DNA from 3 places in the Peribacillus sp. NPDC006672 genome. Region 3 is predicted to be linked to each of the others. Evidence: riboswitches for the same ligand, from Rfam matches in the RefSeq annotation. Region 3 holds a riboswitch; each other region holds the start of a gene.
The links. A riboswitch is a leader RNA that binds a small molecule or an ion and turns the genes downstream of it on or off. The one in region 3 is predicted to bind cyclic di-AMP.
Positions count from the first base shown of each region.

Region 1: another riboswitch for cyclic di-AMP. It lies ahead of ACQKKK_RS25580 (cation:dicarboxylate symporter family transporter); the one in region 3 lies ahead of ACQKKK_RS21375 (TrkH family potassium uptake protein).
Region 2: another riboswitch for cyclic di-AMP. It lies ahead of ACQKKK_RS17730 (APC family permease); the one in region 3 lies ahead of ACQKKK_RS21375 (TrkH family potassium uptake protein).

Region 1 is NZ_JBNNOR010000031.1:7,813-11,098, forward strand. It holds gene ACQKKK_RS25575 (efflux RND transporter periplasmic adaptor subunit) at 1-785, shown strand, start outside; cyclic di-AMP (ydaO/yuaA leader) riboswitch at 987-1,136, shown strand; gene ACQKKK_RS25580 (cation:dicarboxylate symporter family transporter) at 1,309-2,568, shown strand; gene ACQKKK_RS25585 (hypothetical protein) at 3,216-3,286, shown strand, end outside.
Region 2 is NZ_JBNNOR010000010.1:169,351-172,636, forward strand. It holds gene ACQKKK_RS17720 (glycosyltransferase family 2 protein) at 1-251, shown strand, start outside; gene ACQKKK_RS17725 (GtrA family protein) at 211-666, shown strand; cyclic di-AMP (ydaO/yuaA leader) riboswitch at 1,076-1,218, shown strand; gene ACQKKK_RS17730 (APC family permease) at 1,354-3,180, shown strand.
Region 3 is NZ_JBNNOR010000016.1:61,458-64,743, forward strand. It holds gene ACQKKK_RS21365 (MFS transporter) at 1-563, opposite strand, end outside; gene ACQKKK_RS21370 (hypothetical protein) at 1,040-1,231, opposite strand; cyclic di-AMP (ydaO/yuaA leader) riboswitch at 1,575-1,717, shown strand; gene ACQKKK_RS21375 (TrkH family potassium uptake protein) at 1,900-3,219, shown strand; gene ACQKKK_RS21380 (potassium channel family protein) at 3,243-3,286, shown strand, end outside.

The sequences.
Region 1 (3,286 bases), on a different contig from region 3:
GCTCTTCAGATCTTATTAAAAGTAACATTGAGCAAGAAATGTACAAGCAAGAACTCGAAAAAAACAGTTTGAATGAAAAAGTAAAAATGCTTGATGCTAAATTAAATTCAATTGAGGAGAAGGCTAGAGCGATTGTGACGACGAGTGAAGCTGATGGTGTAGTTAAAAATATCAATAAAAACCTGAATAACCCGATTATATCCATCGTTTCAACAAACATGGGAATTGAAGGTGATTTCTCTGAAGAAGAGATGAAAAAGGCTGAAGTGGGCATGACTATAAAAGCAAGTTCCTCTGATTTAAAAAAGGCATTGAAAGGAACGATAGGCCGTATCAATTCCTATCCAGCAGAAGAGCCTTCACTAAAAAAGGATAACAGATTTCCATTTCAGGCTTTAATTGAACCGGAGGGTGAAGAAACCGAATCTTTGTTGGTGGGATCTAAAGTCAACCTTACTGTAATAACCAATGAGAAAGCCGGTGTACCCTCCATTCCCATAGAGGCAGTACATTACCAAAAAAATCCGTATGTCTACAAATTGACTAAAAAAGGCTATGTCGATAAACACTACATTACAAAAGGGCTTAAAGCAGAAGGTAAGCAAGAACTCATAAAGGGACCGTCGGTAGGTGATGTCATCCTGCTAGAACCGAATAGGGTAGTGAAGAACCATTCCTATTTTATTACTCCAATTCAATTTGAAAAAGTGAAAACTAAAACTTATAAAAAATTCACCTCTAGGGAAAAAGTAAGGTATCTATTACTTGGCATTTTGGAAAAATAACTGCTTCTTTCTTAAAGAAAGGGGATGTCAAATTAGTTATTATTTATATATCCATATAGCTTAAATGAGTAAAAATCGGGAAGTGTAATAATAGGTACAATCGTCACGAATACAGAATATTCAGACATGTTTAAAGATTTTTTCTAAAATGGACGAGAATAATTATTTACAGATTAACCTTTTTAGTATAATATTTTATTATAAGTTAACTCGCTTAATCTTATTCCAAGAACGGGGGACCCAATTTTGTGGATTTTAATCCACTAGGGGTGAATTCAGAAATGAAAGGGCAATTTGTGTTTCCAATTCCTAACCCGACAGCTAACCTCGTCAGCGTCTTTAAGGGAACATGTGTGAATATTCACGCCAATAAGAAATCGACACATGAAGTGTCTTTTTTTTCGGCGTAAAGACAGAGTTTTTCAAAAAAAGAAAAATTACTTTCTTTCTATTAGTATCTTGTTTCCCTTACCGAGACAAAATGTTTTTGCATCAAAGACTTTATGGAAGGTGAGGAAAGTATATGAAGAAGTTCAAATTAAGTTTAGCAAGCCAAATTTTCATTGGTTTAATTCTAGGGATTATCGTTGGTGCCATTTTTTATGGTAATGAGACGGCCCAAAGCTTTTTACAGCCATTCGGAGACATTTTCCTACGAATGATTAAAATGATTGTTGTACCAATCATTGTATCGAGCCTTATCGTTGCAGTTGCGGGTGTAGGTGATTTAAAAGCGGTAGGTAAACTAGGAGCTAAATCACTATCATACTTTGTGGTGGTAACTATGATTGCGATTGCTGTTGGTTTAATTTCCGCTAATATCATCCAGCCTGGTGCTGGTGTAAATATGAATAAGCTGGAACAGACTGATATCTCCTCTTATGTTGATACAGCAGAAACTAAGCAGCATGAATCGTTTGTAGATACACTCGTTCACATTGTACCATCCAATCCAGTTCAAGCTATGGTACAAGGCGATATGTTAGCGATCATTTTCTTCTCCGTATTATTTGGACTTAGTATTGCCGCTATCGGTGAAAAAGGTAAACCAGTATTCCGTTTCTTCCAAGGTACAGCAGAAGGAATGTTCTACCTAACTAATATGATCATGAAATTTGCTCCTATTGGAGTATTTGCCCTAATCGGTGTGACCATCTCCAAGTTCGGTTTGGAATCTTTAATTCCGTTAGGAAAGTTAGCGCTTTCTGTATACGGAACAATGATTTTCTTTGTAATTGTCGTTCTGGGTCTTATCGCAAAATTTGTAGGATTCAATATCTTTACATTGATTAAACTTCTAAAAGAAGAATTGATACTTGCGTTCTCTACAGCGAGTTCAGAAGCGGTTCTTCCGAAACTTATGGAAAAAATGGAAAAAGCGGGATGTCCGAAACATATAGCTACATTTGTTATTCCGACTGGATACTCTTTTAACCTTGATGGTTCAACATTATACCAAGCGTTGGCAGCTATCTTCATCGCTCAAATGTACGGAATCGATTTAAGTGCTTATGAGCAAATTACGCTAATGCTAGTGTTAATGATCACGTCTAAGGGTATTGCGGGTGTACCAGGGGTATCCTTCGTAGTTCTTTTAGCGACATTAGGAACAGTTGGTATTCCTATTGAAGGTTTGGCATTTATTGCCGGTATCGACCGTATTCTTGATATGGGACGTACAGTAGTAAACGTTATCGGTAATTCACTTGCAGCAATCGTCATCTCTAAATGGGAAGGTCAATTCAACCCTCCTTCCGATAAAGAATTAGAACAAGTATCTTAATACAAAAAATCCAGAGTGATATATCACTCTGGATTTTTTTGTGTTTGAAAAATGTATCCTTATTTTTGAACGATCCAGCAGCTGCAATCCGAAGAGAAAGCGTTGACATCATCGCTTTCATGGAATAATTCACTTCGGTAAAAGCTCTCGATGACTGAAAACCCTGTTTGTGGTTTATTGAAAGAAAGGTTCGTTGCATTGCCAAGGATAAAGGGGATATCCAGGTTATATTCTTGCGATATTTTTTCTTGAATCATGGCAGTAGTTAAATCTAATCACGCTCCACTTTGAAGTCCTTTTTTATACAATGCGAAGGCAGTTTGCTCCACATCCGATATCAAGGATCGTATCATCCTGAAATAAGTTTTTTTCTAATTCTGATTGCCACAAGTTGCCTCATGAAAAGAATTAATGATAAAACCTTTTCAATTTTATCCGTCGTCAATTCCTCCAACTCTTTGTTTTTCACTATTATTAAAAATTGTCGTGTTCGTTCCTTAACCTTATAGGTAATTATAGAGTTCAGGTATTCACATTATTTACACGATTCAGATGATGAATAATATTCCGGGTTATATAACTTACTTGAATACCCAAAAGTTTGATAAAATAACATTATTGATTGAGAGCTCGGAGGGGATCAGGTTATGAAGAATGATAACAATGATATCTTATATATGCATATGCAGGCTTCCGAACGGTTTGTCATTTTTAATGG
Region 2 (3,286 bases), on a different contig from region 3:
TATGGTTAAAGTTTTATGGGCAGACCGAAACTGGTTGGACCTCATTAATTACCTCCATATGGTTGATCGGCGGACTTCAGTTGATTGCTGTCGGCTTGATTGGGGAATATATCGGTAAAATCTATAATGAATCTAAACGCCGGCCTAAATATATTGTGGATCTGGATTTATTTAATCCGCTCGATTTAAAAAAACGGGAGCAACTAGATAATGAACGGACAAGTATTGAAAAACTATCTAAAACACACTAACTCCTTTATCCGCTTTTTATTGGTTGGAATAGTCAATACAGGGGTTGGACTTTCCATCATGCTTTTTCTCATGAATGTTCTTGAATTATCTTACTGGCTCTCGACCTTTTTCGGCAATGGTACGGGAGCAGTAACGAGTTTTCTGTTGAACAGGACTTTTACTTTTAGAAGCGATATAGATTGGCGGAGAGGGGCTGCCCGTTTCTTTTGCGTCATCCTTATTTGTTATTCCGCCGCATATTCTTTAGGCCAAGCCATCGCAAAATCCTTGGAAGGATCCGTTCATTTTTCCATACAGCAAAATGTGGCTGTACTTATTGGAACAATCTTTTATACAGTACTGAACTATATTGGCCAGAAATACTTTGTCTTTAAAAAAAGCAATTTAGGAACAATTCAAGAAGGAAGGAACTAATTAGAATCAAAGAATGCCCCTTTTAAAATGGATGGAAATCAAAGTGGATTCCGAGAAGCGAATTTTTGATTTTCAGCACGGAGTTTATTGTAAACCTATCGAATGGGGGCAGATCCGTTTAATAAGAAAGGTGAACCGTTGATAAATTAGAGATTTAAACAGTTTCGTAATTCGGTAATCTTTTCCTCAAGTATCACCGTTTTGTTCATGGATTTCTTAATAATTGATTGGGAAGTTTCTCTTTTTTAAACAAGTTATTCACCTTTTTCCTACCTTCGAATCATGCGCTTGGATCACTTATGTTATTTACGTCAGAACAAAGCCTCACTTACAATAAATGAAAATTTTACTGTGCAAAATTTTTATTTACTTTTCCATTTCACGGGAGTATGATAATCAACAGTTTCGTATTTCTAAATCGCTTAAACCTTATGGTACGGGGGACCCGTTATTGGGATTATTTATAATCCAAGGGGTGAATCCTTTCAAGGTAGGGCTACTCTTAGGTCCGAATCCGACAGCTAACCTCGTAAGCGTTATATGAGAAGGAAGGTGGAGCTTGTTAGACAAAAAAATGGATGTCTACAGGTCTATTTAGTTATGACTTGTAGGCATTTTTCCGTTTTTCTGGTTTTTACTATAGCTGTGTAACATAAACTTATAACTTAAAAATGGTGGTGGATTCTTATGTTATCTTCTATAAAGAGGTTTTTGATAGGAAGACCTTTAAAATCAAATGCACTAGGTGATCAAAAGCTTAACAAAACAAAGGCTTTGGCGATATTATCTTCTGATGCTTTGTCCTCGGTTGCTTATGGACCGGAGCAAATATTGATCGTTCTGATCACGGTCGGTGCTGCCGCATTCTGGTATTCCATACCCATCGCCATCGGAGTTTTGTTACTGTTGGCTGCTTTGATCTTGTCCTATAGACAAATCATTTTTGCTTATCCCCATGGCGGGGGAGCCTATGTGGTTTCAAAAAACAATTTAGGTATCAATCCAGGGTTGATAGCTGGAGGATCCTTATTGGTCGATTATATATTAACTGTAGCTGTAAGTGTTTCTGCAGGTACGGATGCCATCACGTCCGCTTTTCCCAGCCTTCATTCATATAATGTAGTCATAGCCATCATTTTTGTATTTTTGCTTACCATCCTTAATCTAAGAGGGGTTACGGAGTCGGCCTCTGTTTTGGCCTATCCGGTTTATCTATTCGTTTTAGCATTGTTCATCTTGATTGGTGTAGGAATTTACAAGATCCTGACGGGAGGAGTTTCACCGGAATTACACGCGCCAATCGGGACTCCAGTAGCGGGCATCAGTTTATTCATACTGCTAAGAGCATTTGCATCAGGAAGCTCCGCGTTGACAGGAGTCGAAGCGATTTCCAATGCAATTCCAAACTTTAAAGATCCAGCCCCGAATAATGCTGCAAAAACTTTAATAGCTATGGGTTCCTTACTGGCTGTATTATTTACGGGAATCGTATTCTTAGCTTACTATTTAAGCATTGTTCCTAGCGCAAAGGTGACGGTCGTCTCGCAGATTGCTGAAGTAATCTTTGGTCGGAATTTCATGTATTTCTTCATTCAAGGTACGACTGCATTGATCCTGATACTTGCTGCCAATACTGGCTATTCCGCTTTCCCCTTGCTTGCGGTGAATCTTGCAAAAGATAAATTCATACCAAGGGCGTTTACGATTAGAGGGGACAGATTAGGATATTCCAATGGAATTATCATACTAGGACTTGCATCCATCATCTTAATAGTCGCATTTGGGGGACATACAGAAAATCTTATTCCACTTTATGCGGTAGGGGTATTTATTCCATTTACGTTTTCCCAGACCGGGATGATTGTCAAATGGATTCGCGAAAAGCCAAAAGGCTGGGTCATGAAATTAACCATTAATACAATTGGTGCCACTATTAGTTTTATCGTCACGATGATATTCTTTTTAACCAAATTTACTCACGTTTGGCCTGTTTTGATTTTTTTACCTATCATCATATTAATTTTTCATCGAATTAGGAAGCATTATGAAGCAGTTGGTGACCAGCTAAGGATTACAACTTGTGAGCCCATCTTGCCAATAGAAGGTAATATCATTATTGTGCCTGTGGCTGGTATAACTCATGTGGTTGAGAACTCTTTAAATTATGCTAAATCTCTATCAGCACATCAGGTCATTGCCGTTTATGTTGCTTTTGAAAGAGAAGATGAAAAGAAATTTGAAGAAAAATGGAAAAAGTGGCAGCCAGATGTTAGACTCGTCACACTTAACTCTTATTATAGAAGTATCATTCAGCCATTAACTAAATTTGTGGATACAGTTGAACATAAGGCGAGTGAATCCAACTATAGAGTTACAGTGATCATCCCGCAATTCATTCCGAAGAAGGCCTGGCACAATATTCTTCATAACCAATCAAGTTTACTGATCCGCGCCTACTTACTTTATAGAAGAAATGTAGTTGTTGCGACAGTGCCCTATCATTTGAAAAAGTAATTTCCATTATTATCTAAATGAAAAGAAGCAAACCTTTACACGGTTTGCTTCTTTTCATGTTTACCGTAGTTCAAAGCAGTATATGTAATAAATTTTATCACTTAAA
Region 3 (3,286 bases):
TCAAGATTAGGCATGAATAGAGTGATGATACCGGATAATAATAAGGCAGCCGCGTTAATATAAATAGCAACAACCGGTGTACCGATTAAGAAAAGGATACCCGCTATCGCTGGCCCAATCAAAAAAGCTCCAGAATCGATCAAGCTTCGTAATGAGTTAAATCGTTTCCGCTGTTCAATGGGGATTAATTTTGTTATATAAGTCCTTGATGTCGTTACAAACATGGCCTCTGCCATATTGATCACGAAGACAAGGGAATAGATGACCCAAATAGAAGAAGCCAATGGCAGCAAAGCTATCAATACCGCACGAAATAGATCAAGTGCGATCATTAGATTACGCTTATTGATCCGGTCGATCACGCTGCCTGCCCAAACATTCGTAAATATGGCAGCCATCGGTTTAACGATATAAAGTCCAGCAACCGCCAAGGCTGAGCCAGTCATATCCAGCACGATTAAATTAAGTGCAATGAAATAAACCCAAGCGCCGAAGTTGGAAATCCCAATCCCGCACAATAGAATGGAAGGATATTTCCAAGATACTAATGAATTTCTGAACATCAACGCTTCTCCTCCTTAGAAAGAAAATATAAAAATAATAAAAAATCCCATCCCCAAGAAATGCGTCTTGGGGACGGGATCAAGAGAACGGTGCCACATTAATATGTCACCATTATTAATCTTAGGCCGTATTGCATTAACAACATGCAATGACTATGCACTATAATGGGCGCTCCCTTCACTTCCTATACTCGGAGGCGCTTCAATACATACCCGTTACTCCTTTCCAGTTTACGGAGCTCACCGGAAAGTTGCATTTCATTTACTTTTTTCTTCATCGTAACCACATTTCCCCTAAATTTTAACATTGATGGTTTGATTTTGTAAACGTTATAATTTTCAAAGCAAAAAAACTCATTCAAAATTAAATGAGTTTGAAAGCAAAACAAGATATGAATTTTTCGCTCAGCGTTCCCGGAAAAGACACAGGAATGACATAATTGAATACCGCTAATGAATGTTTGGATTCAGTTGATTTACTTTAGGGAAAACAATTTTAAAAACGGATTCTTTTTCTTATCCGTAATCCTTAACTCATTCATTATGATTTGGTCCTCATGATCGGCTATCCATTTCCTTAGTGCATCTTTATCCTGGCATTGTGTTAAATATGTCTGGCCACCCTTGCCTGTAGCGTTAATAACATATCTATTGAACGTCTTCTCCATAATTGCCCGCCTTTTTTATAAAATGTCTGAAACCTTTAAATTTTGAATCCAATGACTTTTTCTTTATCTTTATGCTTTTCAAAAGAAAAATAATTTATATATATATATTAATAACATTGATTGGCAATGACCTGTTCAGCTTGAAAGTGTTGAATAAAGTACACCGACACTGTTATCATAATCGGATTAATCGAACCTATCATAATGTGCTAACTAATATTTGTCAATACGTTTTTTCAATGTAAATAAAACATAAATTTTCAGTTTTGTTAAAGAAATATTTTTTTACAATTTAGGGGTTTACAACTGCTAAATGATGGGAGTAGAATACGTTTATCAATTTAATACATTTCGGCCTAAACTCAAGGGAATTGAGTACGGAGGACCCAATCATTTGGGGTTAATTCTGCCTTGCAGAAGGGATGAGATCAGCTCTTTCGCCATCCTACCCGTCAGCTAACTTCGTCGGCTAAAGCGAAGGAGGTCATAAGACCGCCTATTTCAGGAGCTTATTTTTGCACGCTTTTTGTGACAAAATAGCTGTTCGATGTTTTCGCAGGTCTTTTTATTATGCTTAAAAAAGATTCGTTAAAAGGATTAATGGTTAAGATACAGTTTTACACATGTCATTTTTAGGTAGGGATGATCAATTGATAAAAGCAAAAAATATGTTCGATCCGCCAAAAATCCTTGTACTCGGATTTGCCACCCTGATACTTATTGGGGCCTATTTGCTGACCCTGCCGATTTCCACTGAAAATGGAAATGGTCTTGCTTTTCTGGATGCTTTATTCACCTCAACCTCCGCTACATGTGTAACAGGGCTTGTCGTAGTGGATACGGGAACGACTTTCACCACCTTTGGTGAATTGGTCATCTTAACACTGATTCAGATAGGCGGCTTAGGATTCATGTCATTTGCTACGTTTTTCTTTTTTCTTTTAGGCAAAAGGATTTCCTTAAAAGGCAGGTTACTCTTGCAGGAATCCTTAAATAATCTATCCATGGCAGGTATAGTCAAGTTAGTAAAACGGCTTTTAATTTTCACGTCCATCATTGAAGGCATGGGTGCCCTTATCTTATCGATTCGCTTTTCTTTTGACATGCCAATCGGCAAAGCGATCTATTACGGGGTTTTTCATTCCATATCGAATTTCAATAATGCCGGATTTGATTTAATGGGAGAATTCAAGAGTTTGACCCCTTATGTATCGGATCCATTCGTAACCCTTACGGTCGCCTTTCTGATCACGTTTGGCGGAATAGGTTTTATCGTGATGAATGAACTATACGAATATCGTGATACCCATCGTTTATCCATACATACGAAGGTTGTTCTGATGACTAGCTTGACACTTACAATCGCCGGCGCAATTTTAATCTTTTTATTCGAGTTCGGTAATGCCAAGACATTGCAGCCTTTATCTTTCATGGGTAAAACGTTATCGTCTCTATTTCAATCGGTTACACCAAGAACGGCAGGCTCCAATACGCTGAATATCCCTGATTTGACTCACCCCACAGTACTGCTCATCATTTTCTTGATGTTCGTTGGGGCGTCACCCGGATCGACTGGCGGCGGGATTAAAACAACCACATTTGCGACGCTTATCGGAACGGTCTGGTCACAGATTAAAGGAAAGGATGATGTGGTATTTTTCCGGCACCGCATTGTAAGTGAAACCATCTTTAAAGCATTATCCGTTACATTCATTGGAGTATTCATCGTTTCAACCATCACCATTCTGCTGACCATCACTGAAAGCGGCAGTGATTTCTTGATGGTTTTATTTGAAGCCACTTCCGCTTTCGCCACCGTGGGACTTTCAATGGGTTTAACCCCCGAATTATCACCCGTTGGCCGGATGCTCATCATTTTCACGATGTTTGCAGGCCGGGTGGGTCCTTTGACTTTTGCCTTTGCTATCGCAATGAGGCGTAAGCCAGATCCGTTCCGTCGTCCAAAAGGGAAAATCATGATTGGTTAATCATAAATGAAGGAGTGTAAAAGATGGGAAAACGACAATATGCCGTGATTGGTTTAGGAAGATTCGG